Regions from separate parts of the Paenibacillus sp. sgz302114 genome, predicted to be linked through region 3. Evidence: riboswitches for the same ligand, from Rfam matches in the RefSeq annotation. Region 3 holds a riboswitch; each other region holds the start of a gene.
The links. Region 3 has a riboswitch for ZMP and ZTP ahead of rpiB (ribose 5-phosphate isomerase B). Riboswitches for the same ligand answer to the same signal wherever they lie in the genome.
Positions count from the first base shown of each region.

Region 1: it holds a riboswitch for ZMP and ZTP, as region 3 does, so the genes downstream of both, AC0LWF_RS16655 (bifunctional 5,10-methylenetetrahydrofolate dehydrogenase/5,10-methenyltetrahydrofolate cyclohydrolase) here and rpiB (ribose 5-phosphate isomerase B) in region 3, are expected to answer to the same signal.
Region 2: it holds a riboswitch for ZMP and ZTP, as region 3 does, so the genes downstream of both, AC0LWF_RS22680 (GNAT family N-acetyltransferase) here and rpiB (ribose 5-phosphate isomerase B) in region 3, are expected to answer to the same signal.

Region 1 is NZ_JBVYOI010000006.1:26,699-32,612, forward strand. Features, by position in the region: gene glpK (glycerol kinase GlpK) at 1-571, opposite strand, end outside; gene AC0LWF_RS16640 (glycerol-3-phosphate dehydrogenase/oxidase) at 604-2,490, opposite strand; gene AC0LWF_RS16645 (VOC family protein) at 2,687-3,079, shown strand; gene AC0LWF_RS16650 (stalk domain-containing protein) at 3,149-4,321, shown strand; ZMP/ZTP riboswitch at 4,348-4,435, shown strand; gene AC0LWF_RS16655 (bifunctional 5,10-methylenetetrahydrofolate dehydrogenase/5,10-methenyltetrahydrofolate cyclohydrolase) at 4,531-5,406, shown strand; gene AC0LWF_RS16660 (cyclodeaminase/cyclohydrolase family protein) at 5,403-5,914, shown strand, end outside.
Region 2 is NZ_JBVYOI010000012.1:29,199-35,112, forward strand. Features, by position in the region: gene AC0LWF_RS22660 (NUDIX domain-containing protein) at 31-813, opposite strand; gene AC0LWF_RS22665 (hypothetical protein) at 983-1,201, opposite strand; gene AC0LWF_RS22670 (hypothetical protein) at 1,273-1,509, opposite strand; gene AC0LWF_RS22675 (Cof-type HAD-IIB family hydrolase) at 1,521-2,297, opposite strand; ZMP/ZTP riboswitch at 2,457-2,538, shown strand; gene AC0LWF_RS22680 (GNAT family N-acetyltransferase) at 2,589-3,698, shown strand; gene AC0LWF_RS22685 (hypothetical protein) at 3,853-4,110, opposite strand; gene AC0LWF_RS22690 (mannonate dehydratase) at 4,564-5,562, opposite strand; gene AC0LWF_RS22695 (phosphodiester glycosidase family protein) at 5,727-5,914, opposite strand, start outside.
Region 3 is NZ_JBVYOI010000008.1:197,075-202,988, forward strand. Features, by position in the region: gene AC0LWF_RS20170 (ABC transporter substrate-binding protein) at 1-49, opposite strand, end outside; gene AC0LWF_RS20175 (LacI family DNA-binding transcriptional regulator) at 214-1,239, opposite strand; gene AC0LWF_RS20180 (serine hydroxymethyltransferase) at 1,406-2,653, opposite strand; gene AC0LWF_RS20185 (TIGR01440 family protein) at 2,680-3,270, opposite strand; gene rpiB (ribose 5-phosphate isomerase B) at 3,289-3,744, opposite strand; ZMP/ZTP riboswitch at 4,018-4,100, opposite strand; gene AC0LWF_RS20195 (low molecular weight protein arginine phosphatase) at 4,174-4,749, opposite strand; gene AC0LWF_RS20200 (manganese efflux pump MntP) at 4,780-5,337, opposite strand; gene AC0LWF_RS20205 (L-threonylcarbamoyladenylate synthase) at 5,636-5,914, opposite strand, start outside.

The DNA of each region.
Region 1 (5,914 bases), on a different contig from region 3:
ACAGCATCGTCCGCGAAGCATTCGACACATCCGTTGCATGGACCGCGCCCTCTGTCAGCTTCCATATCAGCCAAGTATCAATCGTACCGGCAATGGCGCGCCCTGCCTCCGCTTTCTCGCGAAGCCCCGGCACCTCATCGAGCAGCCACTTCAGCTTCGTCCCCGAGAAATACGGGTCAAGGACAAGCCCCGTCCGCGCACGGACCTCGGCTTCCCAGCCCTCCGCTTTCAGCGACTCGCACATCACGCTCGTGCGGCGGCACTGCCATACGATTGCCGGGTGCAGCGGCTCGCCTGTCTCGGCATCCCAAACAACCAGCGTTTCACGCTGATTTGTAATGCCGATCGCGCTAATTCGCGCCGCGGAAACACCACTGGCTGCCTCTTGCATTACCGCAAGCTGCGTACGCCATATTTCATCCGCATCCTGCTCCACCCAGCCGGCCTGCGGAAACACCGAAGCAAATTCCTGCTGCGCGGAGGCCGCTGCCCGCCCCTGCCGATCGAATAATATCGCTCTGCAGGACGTTGTTCCCTCATCTAGCGCCAATATATACTCGCCCTTCTCCATCTCCATCGTCAACGATGCCTCCTCCAGTCAGCTCACGTCATATCTGGAAAAGCCGTAACCGCATGCAGCTCTGCCTGCACACGCGCCAGCTCCGTCCGTCGCTTCTCCTCATTCCAGCCGAACCGCTGCCCAAGCAGCCGTACGACCGCGCCAGTCAACTTCTCCGCACGCCCCCGGTCGAACAAGATCATCCCCGTGCGCCGCATCAAGAAGTCTACCGCGCTGCACGTCATTTCCTCTTCCACCGCAAAATCAAGCTCCGCACGCAGCGCCCACTCCAGCCGAGCATTATGCAATGCCTCCGCTCGACCAACTGCGACGGTAATTCGCCGTCCCGCAGCAGCACTACCCGCTTCACCTGTACCACTCGCTCCTCCGGCACTGCCGGCACTGCCGGCATTACCAGCACTACCAGTTCCACCAGCTCCGCCAACACCAGCTCGAACGTCCTCGCGTGCAGCCGCAACGGGCAAGCCCGCCCCAGCAGAAGCAGCAGCCCTTTGCTCAGTTGCCTCCGCACGTTCATACGCAGCGTATCGCGCAAGCAGCTTCGGCGTATTACTCCCGTATCGCGCCACCCAGCCGCTCAGCGATTCCTCCGGCACGCCCTGGCGCTCTCCCTCCAGAAGCAGCGCTTCGCACATCGCTTCAAAGGTCGGATAGCCGCTGTAGTCGCCGCCAGAGAGCACCTCTTTATGCGTCGTGCAACCACCGAACTTGCGTCCGGTTCCCTCTTTGACATCCGCTGCGACGAGATCCACGACCTTCTCCGCCATTTTGCGAAAACCAGTCAGCTTCCCGCCTGCAATCGTAACGAGCCCTTTGTCCGATATGAAGATCTCATCCTTACGGGAAATCTCCGATGGGCTCTTCCCGTCTTCGTGAACGAGCGGCCGAACTCCTGCCCAGCTCGACTCAATATCTGCGCTAGTCAGCGCAGCCGTCGGAAAAGCCGCGTTCACTGCCGTCAATAAATAATCGCGGTCAGCGCGCGTCGCAATAACATCGCCAGGATCGTCGTTATAAAAGGTATCCGTCGTTCCGAAATACGTCTTCCCATCACGCGGAATAATAAAAATCATTCTTCCATCAGGCACATCTATATATATGGCCTGCTTCACAGGCAGCTTGGCATAGTCTACTACAAGATGAACGCCCTTGGTCAGCATGAGCCGCTTCCCTTCAACCTTGCCGTCCATGCTGCGCACGTGATCGACCCACGGTCCTGCTGCATTGACGATTTTGCGCGCATAGATGTCGTAGAACTTCCCGCTTCGAGTATCCTTCACCCTTGCTCCGCAGATAACGCCATCCCGATAAAGCATCTCCTCTGCCTTGGCATAATTCACAATGGAGGCGCCGTGGCGATGCGCCGTCTTCATCACTTCCAGCGTCAGCCGTGCATCATCTGTCCGATACTCGTAATAGCGGCCGCTGCCTCGAAGACCATCACGCTTCAATAGCGGCTCCAACGCTTCCGTCTGAACACGCCCATACATCCGCCGCCGCTCCGCTCGTTTCACTCTTGCCAGTCGATCATAGATATATAAACCAATTGAGGAGGCATAGTAGCCGAAGGTGCCGCCCTTATACACTGGCATCAGCATCGGCGCAGGGATAACAACATGCGGCGCATGTCGATGCAGCAGCGCCCGTTCCCGGCCCACTTCCGCGACCAGCCTCACTTCGCCCTGCTTCAGATAACGCAGCCCGCCATGCACAAGCTTCGTCGACCGACTGCTCGTACCTTGCGCGTAGTCGCCCATCTCAACGAGACCAGCCCGCAGCCCGCGCCGCGAAGCGTCCCAGGCGATGCCCGCCCCTGTAATGCCCCCTCCAATGATAAGCACATCCAATAGTTCAGATGCCATTCGTTCCAAATACATCGCCCGCTCCGATGCCGAGAAAGGTTCGTTCATTGCCTGCAAGCCCTCCTTATGAGCAAAAACTCCACAAGATATGCTTCTTTACATGCTGATATGACCTGCGGAATCGTCTCTTTTATCAGTATAAACTCAGGAGGAATTTCATACCAGTTGTCAGCATATATGATATTATTAATTTATGAAACACAGTTTCATACAATAAAACTATCAACGAGGAGGCACAACGACCATGACTAAGCCACAATCATTCTCATTCGACGGAATTGACCATATTCAGCTTGCCGCACCACCGGGCTGCGAGGAAGCGGCTAGGGAATTTTACGCAGGCATCCTAGGCTGGACAGAGCTTCCCAAACCAGTCGAGCTGCAGAATCGCGGCGGTGCTTGGTTTCAATGCGGCTCGCATCAGGTGCATATTGGCGTTCAGCAGGATTTTGTCCCGGCGCTTAAGGCACATCCGGCCATCCTCGTTCGCCAGCTCGATGCGCTTCGCAGCCATATCACTGCAGCAGGCGTCACCGTAATCAACGATGATGCACGGAGCTCGGATTCCATCCGCCGCTTCTACGTTAGCGACCCTTGGGGTAACCGGCTCGAATTTATGGAATATATCACACTGTAACCTTTTCCCGCCCAGGCGCGTCTATCCGATCAAACAAACATATTCCAATGATTGGGAGATGCGCCGACAATGAAGCTCAATTCCTTCGTAAAACGTTCTGCCGCAACTATGATCGTCGCCGGAGTCCTTGCCACTTGCTTTGCCGCCGCACCACCGGCCGGACTAACCTCAGCCAAGGCAGAAGCAGAAGCCAGCACTGCGCCGCAGCAAACAAAGCCGATCTTCGTCTACTTCAACAACTCGCAGCTGACCACTCCAGATACGACAGCGATTATTAAAGATGGCAATCTGCTGCTCCCGCTCCATTTGCTCGGCGGCATTCCCGGCGCTTCGTTCTCTTTTGACACCGCCAGCCAAACGATCTATGCCTCCTACGATACGCACAAAGGCAGCCTTCGTCTTGGTGAACAATCAGGCACGGTGGACGGTCACAGCATGACTTTTGCCGGCAAAGCCGTTCTGCTGAACAAGCGTATCTACGTCCCTGCCCGCTTCGCAGTCGCTGCAATCGGGGGAACGATCGTATGGGACGCGAAATACCGGATTGCATCCATCTTCGGCTCGCAATATGTTACGGCGAATGGCAAGGGCGGACAGTACAAGCTCGACGGCACGACAGGTTCACTCTATTTCAAAAAGCAAGGTCAGCAGCAGAAGCTGATCGGCAAGAGCATCGCGAAGCTGAACCTCGGCTACATTCCGATGGCGACGATGAGCGTTATCTCGATCGGCAAAGACAGCGAGCTGATTACGATCAGCCATATCCATGGGGAGCCGTTGATCAACGACGAAGTATACACCTTGTTCGTTAGAAATGGCGTAATCGTCCATCAGATGCAGGCACATTACTGGCAATTCGGGCCCCGGAATGCGGCAACAGCAGGCAACCTCGCAATCATGACGGACGGCCGCAACGTGCAGCTCGTAAACGGCGATGCCCAAATTGTCCGAAGCTATTCGCTTCCTGAGCTCGCAGGTCTAGATGCCGCTTTTGATGTTGAGGCTGTACATAGCGACTTCCTGCTATTCCGCTCCGAAGAGGGACTGCTGTACATGGCCGATTTCAAATCTGGCAAGACAACGGCGCTCTATCAAACGTTCAAGCTCGATCCGAAGCAGCTCGCCCCCTTCTATGACGGAATCACGTTCAAGGAACAGGACGGGAACAAGCTCTATTTTGAAGTAGCGTCTAACCAGGACGGCCATCGAGAAATTCTTTCTTACGGGATTGGTGGCGAATAGATTCTGTGATACACTATGGTCAAAATCATGCTGTATGCGACTGGCGAGAACGCGTGGAATAAACCACGGGGAAGCATACATTCGGCACATCTACCGTTCGCCTGGGTAAAGTATTTGCTGTTAAACCCCCTTGTCTTCTAAGACATGGAGCGTTTAGCGCGAGTACTTTTTTTTATTCCACGGATAAAGGGGAATGGATCAACATGACAATGGCAAGCTTGTTGAAGGCAAAAGAGGCGGCGGAGCTCGTCTACGCCGGCATCCGGGAGCGCGTCTCGGAGCATCAGAGGAATGAAATCCAGCCGCGCTTGGCGACACTGCTCATTGAGGGCGACCCGGCATCGGCCTACTATGCCAAGTCGAAGCAGCGCATGGCTGAGAAGCTCGGCATCACGTTCGACTTGCACTGTCTTAAGGCCGACATCACCGCGGAGGAGCTGACCGGTTTAATCCACAGCCTGAACACGGACGAGCGGATTCATGGCATTATGCTGGAGCTGCCGCTGCCGAAGCACTTGTCCGTTACAGCCATCGTGGCGCACATCTCGCCACTCAAAGATATCGACGGCGTCACGCCCGCCAATAAGCTGGCGACGCTAACGGGCGAAGCGGGGCTCTACCCGGCAACGCCGCAAGCCTGCATCGGACTGCTTCGGCATTACGGTTATCCGCTTGAAGGCCGCAACGTCACCTTGATCGGCAGAGGCCAGACGGTCGGACTGCCGCTGTTTCATCTGCTGCAGCGCGAACAGGCGACGGTCACCGTCTGCCATTCGCGCACGCCGGATATCGCTTCGCATTTGCGGCATGCGGATATTGCAATCGTCGCCGCCGGCAAGCCGGGCATCATCACTCGCGAGATGGTGCAGCCGAACCCACATCTCATTGTCATTGATGCCGGAATCAATGAAACAGCCGACGGCTCCATCATAGGCGATGCCGCTGCTGATGTAAGCGAAGCGGCGGCAGCAATATCGCCGGTTCCAGGCGGCGTCGGCACGCTCACGACCGCCGTGCTCTTCCGCAATCTGATGGATGCGATTCAGCTTCAACTTCAGGCAGCTCGAAAGGAGAATAACCGATGACAACGGTATGCTGGGACGATACATTGCGCCGCTTTCTGGAGAGAGCAGCAAGCGCCGATCCAACGCCCGGTGGCGGAAGCGCCGCTGCGGTTGCCGCCGCGCTCGGCACTGCCATGTCAGCGATGGCAAGCCATCTAACGCAAGGCGACAAATTCGCCGAAGTGCAGCACCTCATCGCGCCGGCGCTCGATCAGCTCACGCGGCTGTCCTCCGAATGCGAGGAGCTGCTTGCGGCAGATATTCGCGCATTCGATCGTTACATGGCAGCGCTAAAGCTGCCGCGAGCAACCGAAGATGAGAAGCTTCGCCGCAAGGCCGTTCTTCACGATTCAACGATAAGCGCCATCGAGGTACCGCTCCGCCTAATGCGTGTGTGCCACTCCGGTCTGCAAGCGACTTGGAGCATTACCGCTTGCACGAATCCGCATGTCATTTCGGATCTCGGCATCGGCGCGATCCTGCTTGAAGCGGCTGCTCAATCGGCACTGCTCACGGTGCAGATCAACTT
Region 2 (5,914 bases), on a different contig from region 3:
GATGCCAGTTTGGATGAAAATTTAGTTATTTTATATTGCGTTTCGTGGTGTTAACGTAGTTAACCAAGCACATTCCTTCTCTACGACCAAACGAACAAGGTGTTCATGAAGAATCTGCGGCAACACATGATGTTTTTTCAAACTATCCGATGTTAGCTCTATCCAATAAAACTCCAAATGACCTTCTTCGGAGGTAGGTATCATATGAGATTGTAATTGCTCCGAGCTTGCTTCAAAGAGATGACTAACTTCATGCTGAGTAATTCCTTTCTCGTCAGTCCTTCTCGTCTCAACTACACCAAGAAATCGCCCTATTGTACATTCGACACCTAACTCCTCGCCCAATTCTCTCTTTAAAGCTTGTTGTGCGCCTTCCCCTAGCTCAATACTACCACCAGGCAGAAAAGAGTGCGCCCCTTTTAAACGAGCGATTAGTATTTTCTTGTTATGTACAATGACTGCGCGTGCGATATGCCGGAATTTGATGTTTGGCAGAAAATAGTCCGAAGGGATCTCGCCATTAGAGTAATACCGAACTACCTTCCCCGCTGCCTCCGCATACTCGATCTCTCTTCTCGTACTCGTTCCGATGTAGCCGCCAACGTCGATCACGAATATTTCGTCTGATAGATTAATCTTTCGCAAATGCAGCTCACCTAGTAATTCTGCTTGATGCTCTGACAGCTCAAAGCCCTCACTTTGCTCGAAGAAAGCAAGACTAATTACAATATGTCCTTGAAGGGTAAGGAATGCGTTCATTTGATTGAACTTCTCCTTGAATTTAGTCGAGCCACATAAGGTTATTACGCTCATTAACTTCTCTCCATCTGTTTAAATTCTGGCTTTCTAGACATCTCACAATCCACTTAGATTTACGGGCAATCGATACAGAATCGCTGCCTGTTTTAATTTAATCAATGCAACCTCAACCGAAGTTTCGATATATCCAAGGATTTGATCGAACGTGAATACATGAAGCTTCTCAGAGATTACTGCGGGGGGGATAATTCATATCTTCTATAACATGGGGAATAAGCGCTTCGACATCTGCGGACTTCACCTCAACGAGATCAATAACATCGTTGCTATGAATCAACAACCTGTTCAACTCATCTTTCAAACCGTAATGCTCCAGCAATTGCCCGTTTAACAAGCGAAATTCTTTGTGATATTGATTGTATAGCTCTTTATTTGCTTCCATCCGATTACGCAGCCAAGATAGATTGAAGCCTTTTAACCAGATGTCATCAGCGACCAGATGTGTAAAGTAGCCTAGAATATACGCGCTTGCAGCGTGTGTTTGGTATTTATATAGAAACCCTGCGTAATCAACGCTTCGCGAAAAGTCATGTAAGTGTCATGTAAGTCGCCTTGAAAGAAATGCGATTCATTCTTGGTGGAGACAGCATCCGGAGCGATACCTCCTAGCAGAAATAGCGTACGATCTTCTAACGAGAGACTCTCTGCAATTCGAATCGCTATAATCGCATGCATGATTCTTGAACCCATTTTGACTCCTCCTAACTAGTCTCAATTGCAACAAATCTCTCGATTGCAGCAGCAACACCATCATTATCATTGGATTCGGTTATGTGGGCTGCGCAATTCTTTAGTTCAATTATTGCATTATCCATGGCGATCGGAAATCCGGACATCTGGAATAACCCGACATCATTAAAATCATCCCCGAATACCATAACGTTTTCTGATTTCACTCCAATATCGCTTAACACCCATTGCACGGCTTTTTCCTTAGAGGCTATTTTATGCATGATTTGGACCAATACTCCTTCATCGGTTGCGATAACGTTTACAACTTCACTGAATTGTTCGCTTATATCGATCCAGTTGCTGCAGCCTAGAACCAATATTTTGGTCGGGGAAAGTGAACTCATATGCTCTTTATCAACAACCTGCGGCTTCGGATCATTCGGGCGGATACCCAGTTGAGCTCCTCGGGAATCTGGAACTGGGCTGCACGTATACCATAAATCATTCACCTCGTAGGAGATCATCGCTTGAGGTTCCCTTAACTCGATGAAGTTGTTAATCTGCCTGCTAATCTCCATTGGAATGCTAATGTGCCGCTCATTTTGTTTTGATTTGCAAGTGACTAAAGCTCCGTTGTAATAAACCATGTAGTCTACAAAAGGGAACTTCATCACAAATTGATTAGCCGCTCTAGGCGGGCGCGCCGTGGCAATAATAATATGTATTCCAGCATCAAAACATCTTTTAACAGCCTCATGATTTCTAGGAGATATCGTTTTATCACTACCGAGCAAGGTTCCGTCCAAGTCTAGTACAATTGCTTGAATATTAGACAGCTGTATCTCCCCCTACAAAATACGTAAATTGGTAAAATAATACTAGCAAATAAAGATGTCGTCAACCTAAATATTCAGAAAATTCAGTTGAAATTATTCTCTTCCCCGTCTTATAATAGTCAATAAATAAACGGGATGCGTAACTGGCGAGAACGTAGATCACTACGGGGGAGCGTATCTTTCAAACTAGCCGTTCGCCTGGGCAAAGCATTTGGTTAACTCTAACCAGATGCTTTTCTATTTTCTAAGGAGAGTGCCAGGATGTTGTCAGTCAAAAATGTTGCCGTAATCGTGTATGACCATGTGGATGCGCTAGATGTGACCGGCCCGTTCGACACGTTCGCTATTGCTAGTAATTGGGGACAGGACTTCCGCGTTTATACGGTTGCCCTGGAGTCTAAAGATGCTATCCGAACCATTAGCGGCTTAACGATTCAGCCAGACTTCGCTTCTTGGGATTGCCCGGATCCAGACATTCTCGTCGTGCCGGGAGGCTGGGGATCCCGCAAAGAGATGTATAACGAGAAGCTGACCAGCTGGATCTACGAAACCTCAAAGCGGGCTTCGTTTACTCTGTCTGTTTGCACAGGGGCACTATTGCTCGCCAAAGCCGGACTTCTCGTTGGATTGCGCGCGACTACCAACAGACGTGCCATGGATTTGCTCAGGGAGGCAGCGCCGGCTAGCACAACGCTGGTCGAGAACGTCCGTTACGTGGATAACGGTCGGCTTATTACATCAGCTGGCGTTACAGCGGGCATTGATGCGGCGCTGCATCTTGTCGCCAAGCTTCTCGGAGAAGAGCGTGCGCTCGAAACGGCATCTAGGCTGGAGCATGATTGGCGGCGCGAGCCTTCCGAATTGCTTTCTTTTCGCAGGGCAACAGATGAAGACGTAGATGGTATCCGTCCCCTGTTTATTGATGCAGCGCAATGGATTCATGCGACGCACGGCTTGTGGCAGTGGAGAGCTGAACATTTCAATCGCGGGATGGTCGAAGCTTTTGTCCGAGATCAGGAAGTGTTTGTCGCCACTCTGGGGAATGAGGTTGTCGGTTGCTTCTCCATGCACTGGCGAGATGAGGAAATATGGGGAGAGAAATTTCACGAGGATGCGGGATATGTTCATCGGTTATGCGTATCGCGCAAACGAAAGGGAGAAGGAATCGGCCGCGAGCTCATCCGCTATGCAGAAAGTTATATTCGGTCGAGAGGTAAACGCTGGCTCCGGCTAGACTGTATGTCCAACAATCCGAGTCTGAACGCCTATTATGTCCATTCAGGATTTAGCTATAAGGGCCTCTATGACGCTGGCATGTGGAGTGCGAATTTATATGAGCGGGAGATAAAAGATAAGCCACCGGCGCGCTAGTATGACTCACTCCAGTATTTTGGATCGAAGCATGCCTGAGGAATTCTAGCGGTTGCCTCAGAGCTTATTCACACACATTTAAACATTCTTGACATCTAACGGTTGCCCAGACTTACAGCGGCAGGCTCCTATCCGAGTCAATTCTTGTTCAGAACTACAATTTCTCCCTCGGGAATGATAGAACAGGCAGCTGTTCTTCCGCCTTGTAACCCATACATTTTGACAATTGCACATCAATAAAATCACGATCTCGTTCATGAAGTCGAATCGACTTACACTCATATACGATCTTGTTCTTATTATTAGGAAACCAAGCATCTCTTGAATGATCAACGGTCCACTTGACTTCCCTCCCGTTCGTAATGACATCATGGATGACCGGACCACTGTCCATACCTGGTTCAATAATCATTAAGTTGTCACCATGACCCTCATTGAATCGACTCACCATTTCTTCAAGCCGATCCAGATCCGCTTTGTCATAATTAATGATAACTGCATTATTGGTTGTTCTGTTCGTCTCAGGCTTTACGATAAGGATTGATATGACACCGAGCAAAGCAACAATGATTAGGGTCTGCAGTATTACAATAGTTCTACTAATTCTGATATCAGTTCCTCCTAGATAAAGTGATCAGTATCCGAGATATTCGCTAATAATTGGCAGTTATCCTGCCCTTAAGCTATTTCGTTAGATTAAAAAAGCAACCAATCCAATAGGTTGGTTGCTGGTTACCACTATCTCGGAATAAATGCAAATGTCCATTTATCTTGGGCCACTCACTGCTATTCAGCGAAATAAGGTGGGGATTTCCACTTTCGAAGCACAAACCTACTCTGGCATGCCTTTTGCTCCATAACGCCTTTACCTCTCAATCAACTCCAACGCATTCAACAGCCCCTGCATATACCCGACGGCATGAGCGCGTGCTCGATGGCCCCATGGGGAATCATTTATGACGCTTGGCACGTGATCGTCCATCAGGAAGCCTGTAAATCCTGACCGTTTCAGCTCCAGCAGCACTTCAGCGGGATGATAGTTTCCTTCGCCGAGGAAGCACTCTTGGAACTTCGGCATCGTGCCTTGTACATCTCGGAAATGCACATAACAGATTTTGTTCCGCGGGCCAAAATATCGAATCATCTCCATCACATTCGCAGCGCCATAGACCATCTCCGAGCAGCAGCCGAGGCATAGATTCAAGCCCCAAGCATCACTATTTGCAATCGCTTCCGCCCTCTTGAAATTATCCACTTTATAGAAAATCCTCGCCGTTCCATCAAGCATAGCAACCGGTGGATCGTCAGGGTGTAGCGCCAGCCGGACGCCAGCCTCTTCGGCTACTGGAATGACAGCCTTTAGGAAATATGCATAATTGTCCCACATGACCGACTCATCTGGTATTCTCACTTCCCGATTCGCAGCATACTTCACTTGATTGATGCCGCTTGCTGCCGCTTCAAGATCGAACGCCGTACATAAAGCCCCTCCCCGACCCGGCTCCGAGGACGTCCGCCATACGAAATTCGGCATGAAGTGGTGACCAAGGACAGGGATTCCAGCACGGCCCATATACCGGATAATGGTGCTATAGTTCTCAATTTGCTCATCCCTGCCGGGCAGTCCTAGCATGATTTTATCGTAGAAACGAATCGGAACATTCTCAATAGACTCCAAGAACAGTCCATTGTCATCGCATGTCTTCTTAATCGCATTCAGATCCTCGTAAGTCCAACACGCAACACCTGGAATATTCGGGGTGTTCAACTGGACACTCGTTACTCCAAGCTGCTTGGCAAAAGTCATCGTTTCCTGAGTCAGCTCTTGCATTTGACCTAAGGCAATGCGTATGTTCCGCTTCACTACTAATCACCGTCCAACTCCGAATTTGGATTCAAAAGCTTGACCTATTCTCTCCTCTTCCAATATATGTTTGCTAGGTAACACTATGTATCTCAAACGTAATCGCAATCTGATTCTTCTCTTGTACCCACTCCGCAAAGGTTGCAATATTCTTCCAAACACCATCACTTCACGATCCGCATCATCTCCACGACCGGTCGGCTGTCGCCATGCAGCACCATCTCCGCCGCTTGCATCTGGGACGAGCCGTCCCCATCTAGAAAAACACCATCAACCAGCTGCATACTGCCCAACTGCTCGGTTATTGCCGAACGAAAATCTGCCAGCGTCCCCTTCGTGCTGCTAACGATGA
Region 3 (5,914 bases):
CTGCTGCCGTGATACCAAGTACAAGTACTGCTTTACCCCTCGTTGACATGCTCGTACAACTCCTCTTGGTAGGATTATATATTTAAGAGCATCACCAGTAGGCTTCGCTGGTGCTAGCCCTAAATACCATCATTATCCGAAACGTTTCGGAAATTTACGAAAAAAATAATACCGAAACGTTTCGGTTGCTGGGTGAAACAAAGCCGCCCTTCCTTACTTCACCGCCGGGCGAGCCGTGCTTTCTCGGACAATCAGTTCATTGTACAGGACGATTTTGCGGGCTGCAGCCTTCTGCTTGGTCAGCATGTCGAGGAGCAGTTGAGCCGATTGATAGCCCATTTCATACTTATCGCGTTTAATTGTCGTAATGCGAGGCGTGCAGTAGGAGGCGATCGTAATATCATCATACCCGACAATCGATATCGACTCCGGCACCTTGCTTCCGCAATGCTCGGCAGCTCTAAGCGCTCCTAGCACCATTAAATCGCTTGCCGAGAATACGGCCGTAACATCCGGATGCTCGCGCAAAATTTGCCCCATTGCGGTAAACCCGCCTTCTTCCGTGAATCCGCCGTCGTACACGAGCTCCGGCTTGAAGGTCAGCCCATTCTGCTCCAGCTCGAGCTGATAGCCTTTAAGCCGCTCGAAACTGACCACAGCCTGATTATGTCCGTTAATCATCGCAATGTTACGATGACCTAGCTGGACCAAGTGCCTTACGGCTAATCTGGCCCCCTGGATATCATCTGCCGTTACATGGCCGACATTGCTGCCCTCTACCGGAATATCAATGAGCACGCACGGGAAATTGGTATCGCTTGCAACTTCCTCCAAGTAAGGGTCATTAACCCGCAGCCCCGCAATGATCGCGCCACTGACATTCCACTCTTTGCATAGATCCGAATAGGATTTGGATAACTGCTTCTTGGGATTCGTGCTGAACAGCATAATGTCGTAATCCAGCTCGGATGCCCTGTCGTTGATGCCGCATAAAATTTCGTACATAAGTGCATCCTTCGCTCCCGAGCGATTTATCTCCGATAGAATGACGCCAATTGCGCGAGATCGCTTCGTGACAAGACTTCGTGCCAATACGTTCGGCCTGTAATTCAAGTCCTGAGCCACGAGCTTGATCTTCGTGCGTGTGTCTTCGTTTACGTCTGAATAGCCATTCAGCGCCCGTGATGCAGTGGTAACAGAGACACCGGCGAGCCTAGCTACCATTTTCAAAGTTGTCACCAGCGTATTCTCCATTTCCATCCGAAACGTTTCGGAACGAGTTTGAGCTTATTATATACAAATAAAGAAAGCGATTGCAATCATTTTGTTTTTACTGTTTTGCAAAACAAAAAAGCCTTACCCCAGTTTAAGCTAGAGTAAGGCTGCCGATTTCCATACACGCGAATTAGTAAGTCATACCTGGGTAGAGCGGGTATTGCGACATAAGGTCGCTAACCATACCGCGCGCTTTAGTCAGAACCGCTTCATCTTTCGGGTTCTTCAGCGTCATTGCGATAACTTCTGCGATTGTACCCATCGCATCTACGCCCATGCCGCGGGAAGTCGCAGCAGGTGTACCGATGCGGATACCGCTTGTAATGAACGGGCTGGTCGGATCGAACGGGATCGCGTTCTTGTTCACCGTAATTTGAACGGAATCAAGGACATGCTCCGCATCTTTGCCTGTAATGCCCAGGTTGCGCAGGTCGATCAGCATCAGATGGTTGTCTGTGCCGCCGGAAACGATGTTGATGCCGTGTCCGATCAGCGCGTTTGCAAGCGCTTGGGCATTGTCCACAACGTTCTTGCCATACTCTTTGAACGAAGGCTGGAGCGCTTCGCCGAAAGCGACAGCTTTAGCTGCGATGATGTGCATCAAAGGACCGCCTTGGGAACCAGGGAATACCGCTTTATCAATCGCTTGCGCCCATGCTTTGCGGCAAAGGATCATACCGCCGCGAGGACCGCGAAGCGTTTTGTGAGTTGTCGTCGTAACGAAGTGCGCATGCGGCACTGGGCTTGGGTGAAGACCAGCAGCAACAAGGCCTGCGATGTGCGCCATGTCGACGAACAGCAGCGCGCCAACATCGTCAGCGATGCGGCCAAGCTCTTCGAAATCAATGATGCGCGGGTAAGCCGATGCGCCTGCAACGATCATACGAGGACGGTGCTTGAACGCCAGCTTGCGAACTTCCGCGTAGTCGATTGTGAACGTGTCTTCGCTTACGCCGTAAGGAACGAAGTTGTACAGAATACCGGAAGCGTTAACCGGACTACCGTGCGTCAAGTGGCCGCCGTGCGCCAGGTTCATACCGAGAACTGTGTCGCCAGGGTTCAATGCTGCCAGGTAAACAGCCATGTTCGCTTGTGCGCCGGAGTGAGGCTGAACGTTCGCGTGCTCGGCACCGAACAGTTCCTTCGCACGATTGCGCGCGATATCTTCCGCGATATCCACGTGCTCGCAGCCGCCGTAGTAGCGCTTGCCCGGGTAGCCTTCCGCGTATTTGTTTGTCAGAACAGTACCCATTGCTTCAAGCACAGCTTCGGAAACGATATTCTCGGATGCAATCAGCTCGATGTTGTCGCGTTGGCGCTGAAGCTCAAGGCCAAGTGCGGCCAAAATTTCGGGATCTTGTTTGCGTAAGTTCTCCATGTGTGTATAAGTCCTCCTCAAAATAATTAATCGCAAGTATCGCTAGCGCCGGGCGCCGCCAAATTAGCAGCTTCCCGGTTATATACAGCTCGTTCTCCGCCGATTAGCTTCGGACGAGTATATGCCATCGTCACATGTGCCGCTCCGATGGAACGAATCGACGGACGCACCGGCACAGCCACACGCTTCAAGTGCATGCCGATCAAGGTGTCGCCGATGTCGAGACCGGCGTGTGCCTGTACCGTCTCGGTCAGGCAGGCATCCTGCAGCTTACTGAAGGCGTATGCAGCCATTGATCCTCCGGCTTTGCGCACAGGGATCGCCGAGACGAGCTCCAGCCCATACCGCTCAGCCGCTTCGCGCTCCATGACAAGCGCCCGATTCAAATGCTCGCAGCACTGAAACACCGGATAGAACAACAGCTCGCGCCGAACAGCCTCTACGCCAGCATAGATGGCTTCAGCAGTTTCCAGCGTGCCGGACGTGCCGATCCGCTGGCCAAGCACTTCACTCGTAGAGCAGCCAATAACGAGCAGCTGCCCCTCTCGCAGCCGCGCTGCAGAAGCTAGTTCGCGAATGACGGTTTCCACATCATTAGAAAGCTGTGCTGGATCCATCGTCATCACCGGCTTCCTTTACGCGTCCGCGAATTTTGCTTCAATCTGCATCACTTTGTTCACGCGGCCCACATGGCGCTCACCGTTCGAGAACGGCGTCTCGAGCCAAATGCGGATAATCTCCTGCGCAACGCCGGGACCGATGACGCGCTCGCCCATTGCCAGCACGTTCGTATCGTTGTGCTCGCGAGTTGCTTTGGCGGAGAACATATCGTGCACGAGCGCACAGCGGATGCCCTTCACTTTGTTGGCCGCAATGGACATGCCGATGCCTGTGCCGCAGATCAGAATGCCGCGATCCGCTTTGCCCGATGCCACAAGATCAGCAACCGGCAGCGCATAATCCGGGTAATCAACCGACTGGTCGCAATTGCAACCGACGTCCTCGATTTCGTGACCGAGCGATTGAATGAACGGAACGATCTCGTCCTTCAGGCGGTAGCCCGCATGGTCTGCACCGATGGCAATTCTCATAATTCCATATACCTCCCAAGTGACCGCTCATGGCGGAAAATGTCGATTCACACTGGTTCTAGTATACCTGATTTCAGGCGACAAGCAAAAAAGGAACATTGACCAGATTCGTGGTGAACATGCGTTTTGTGCGACGACAAGCAAAAAACGCGGGACATAAAAAACTGAATTACAGAACAAGAATCAAATTCATCTGACGGTCATTCAGCTGCAAGCGGCAAACTTATCCATCTTCCGAATGACAAAAAAAGAGCGAGCATGCTTACGCACACTGCTCTTTGCCCAGGCGACCGGCCGTATATTCCAATGCTCCACCGTGGTTTAACCCACTCTCGTCGCCAGTTACATTGGAAACCGTCTTTAGTTATTTTCATCATAACGGATTATCGCGTGAAAATCAATCCGGCCAAGCAGCCTCAGGTTGCCCAATTATTGCTGCAACCGGTCAAGCAGCCGCTTCAGCGCTTCCTCGATCTGAGCCGCGCTTTGCTCGTACACGCTGAGCTGTCCTCCGAAAGGATCTTCGATATCGAAGTTCGGCATTTGCCGCTCCAGCTCCAGCAGTCTAGCGCGCTTCGCTTCACTAAACGGCTGGCCTAGCGCTTGATTCATGTGCCACTCGGACAAAATCCCTTCGAGCTCAGCGATGCGCTCAAGCACTTCCGGGTCGGTATTCACGAACTCGAGCAGCGTATACGTCTTGTCCACTGCGCTCGGGAACCGCTGCAGCAGTTGTCTTTTGTGGCTTCCTGTCATCGTCAGAATCAAGTCCGACCAAGCTATCGAGCCAGTCTCAAGCGCTCTTGACGCACTGCGATGCTCAATACCACGGCGGGACAGCGCTTCTTCCGCGTTCTTCGAAACAGGCAGCCCATCAATCGTCGATACACCTGCAGAGCGAATATCGAGCTGCAGCCCCCGCTCCTGCGCGAGCGTACGAAGCAGCGCCTCAGCCATCGGCGACCGGCAGGTGTTGCCCGTGCAGACAAACAGTATCCGTTTCAAGAATCGTACACTCCTCTATATTTATATATTTCAGAACAAGAACAGCAAGCCGAAGGTGAATAAAATGACGCCGCCGCACGCTTCTCCATAACCGCCGAGACTAGTGCCGACGCGTCTGCCAAGCAGTAAGCCGAGCACGGACATGATGCCTCCAGCAACGCCAAAGAGCAGCACGGTCAGCAGCATATCTGCCTCAAACATACCGAGCGAGATGCCAACGGAGAACGAGTCAATGCTTACGCTCAGCGCAAACAGAAGAATCCCCCATCCGCTGCGATAATCAATGGATTCAACCGCGTCACCGCGCAGCGAGCTGTAGATCATATGCCCGCCAAGCAGCAGCAGAAGCGCACCTGCCGCAGTCGTCGCGACGCCGCCAAGCAGCGTGCTGACATACTCACCTGTGAAGATGCCCATCAATGGCATAATTATGTGAAAAAGCGCAATGACGGCGCTCAGCTTCATAATGTCCAGCAACCGGATCCCTTTGAGTCCAATGCCGACACCAAGCGAAAAAGCGTCCATCCCCAGCGCCACCGCTATAATAATGAGGGTCAGCAGCTGCCCGGCATGCATGCTCTCGATCATGTCATCCTCTCCTTGTCCCGCTTCTTCTTCACAAGCATATGCGGACAAGGGGGGAATGATGACCAGGCTCGGTGAGCAGCAGCCCTACAAGAGCACTCGGCACTGTGCGAGGCGCGAGAGCTGGGGGTATATTGGAAAACCCATTATAGAGGGACGCGGCGCTTTCGGCTGCTTCCTTATCTGAGAGTGCTGAATTAGCACTCACAGAGCTTCAATCAGCCGATTATTGGGCTGAGAGTACGTATTAGGCTCTCTCAGCTCCGAGAACACCACGCAGGCACAGCGCGAAGCGCGAGCGCTAGGCGCGGACCACCGCGTGGCCGGCGGCTTTCGCCAAGCGGTTCATAAGCGCATGGCCGATGCCGTGCTCCGGGCACGTCTCGGCCCAGATGCGCTGCACGCCGCGCGCGTCGAACTCGCGCAGCGCGCCATAAAGCCCGTGCGCAGCCGTTTCCAGCTGCGCGAGGCTGCCGACGACGAGCACGCAGTCGGCGTCGTACCGAGCAGCATGCTCGGCAAATGCGAGCACGCCCGTGCGCTCGCCGCGCTCCCGCGCCGACGCCGTCTCCGCCTGAAT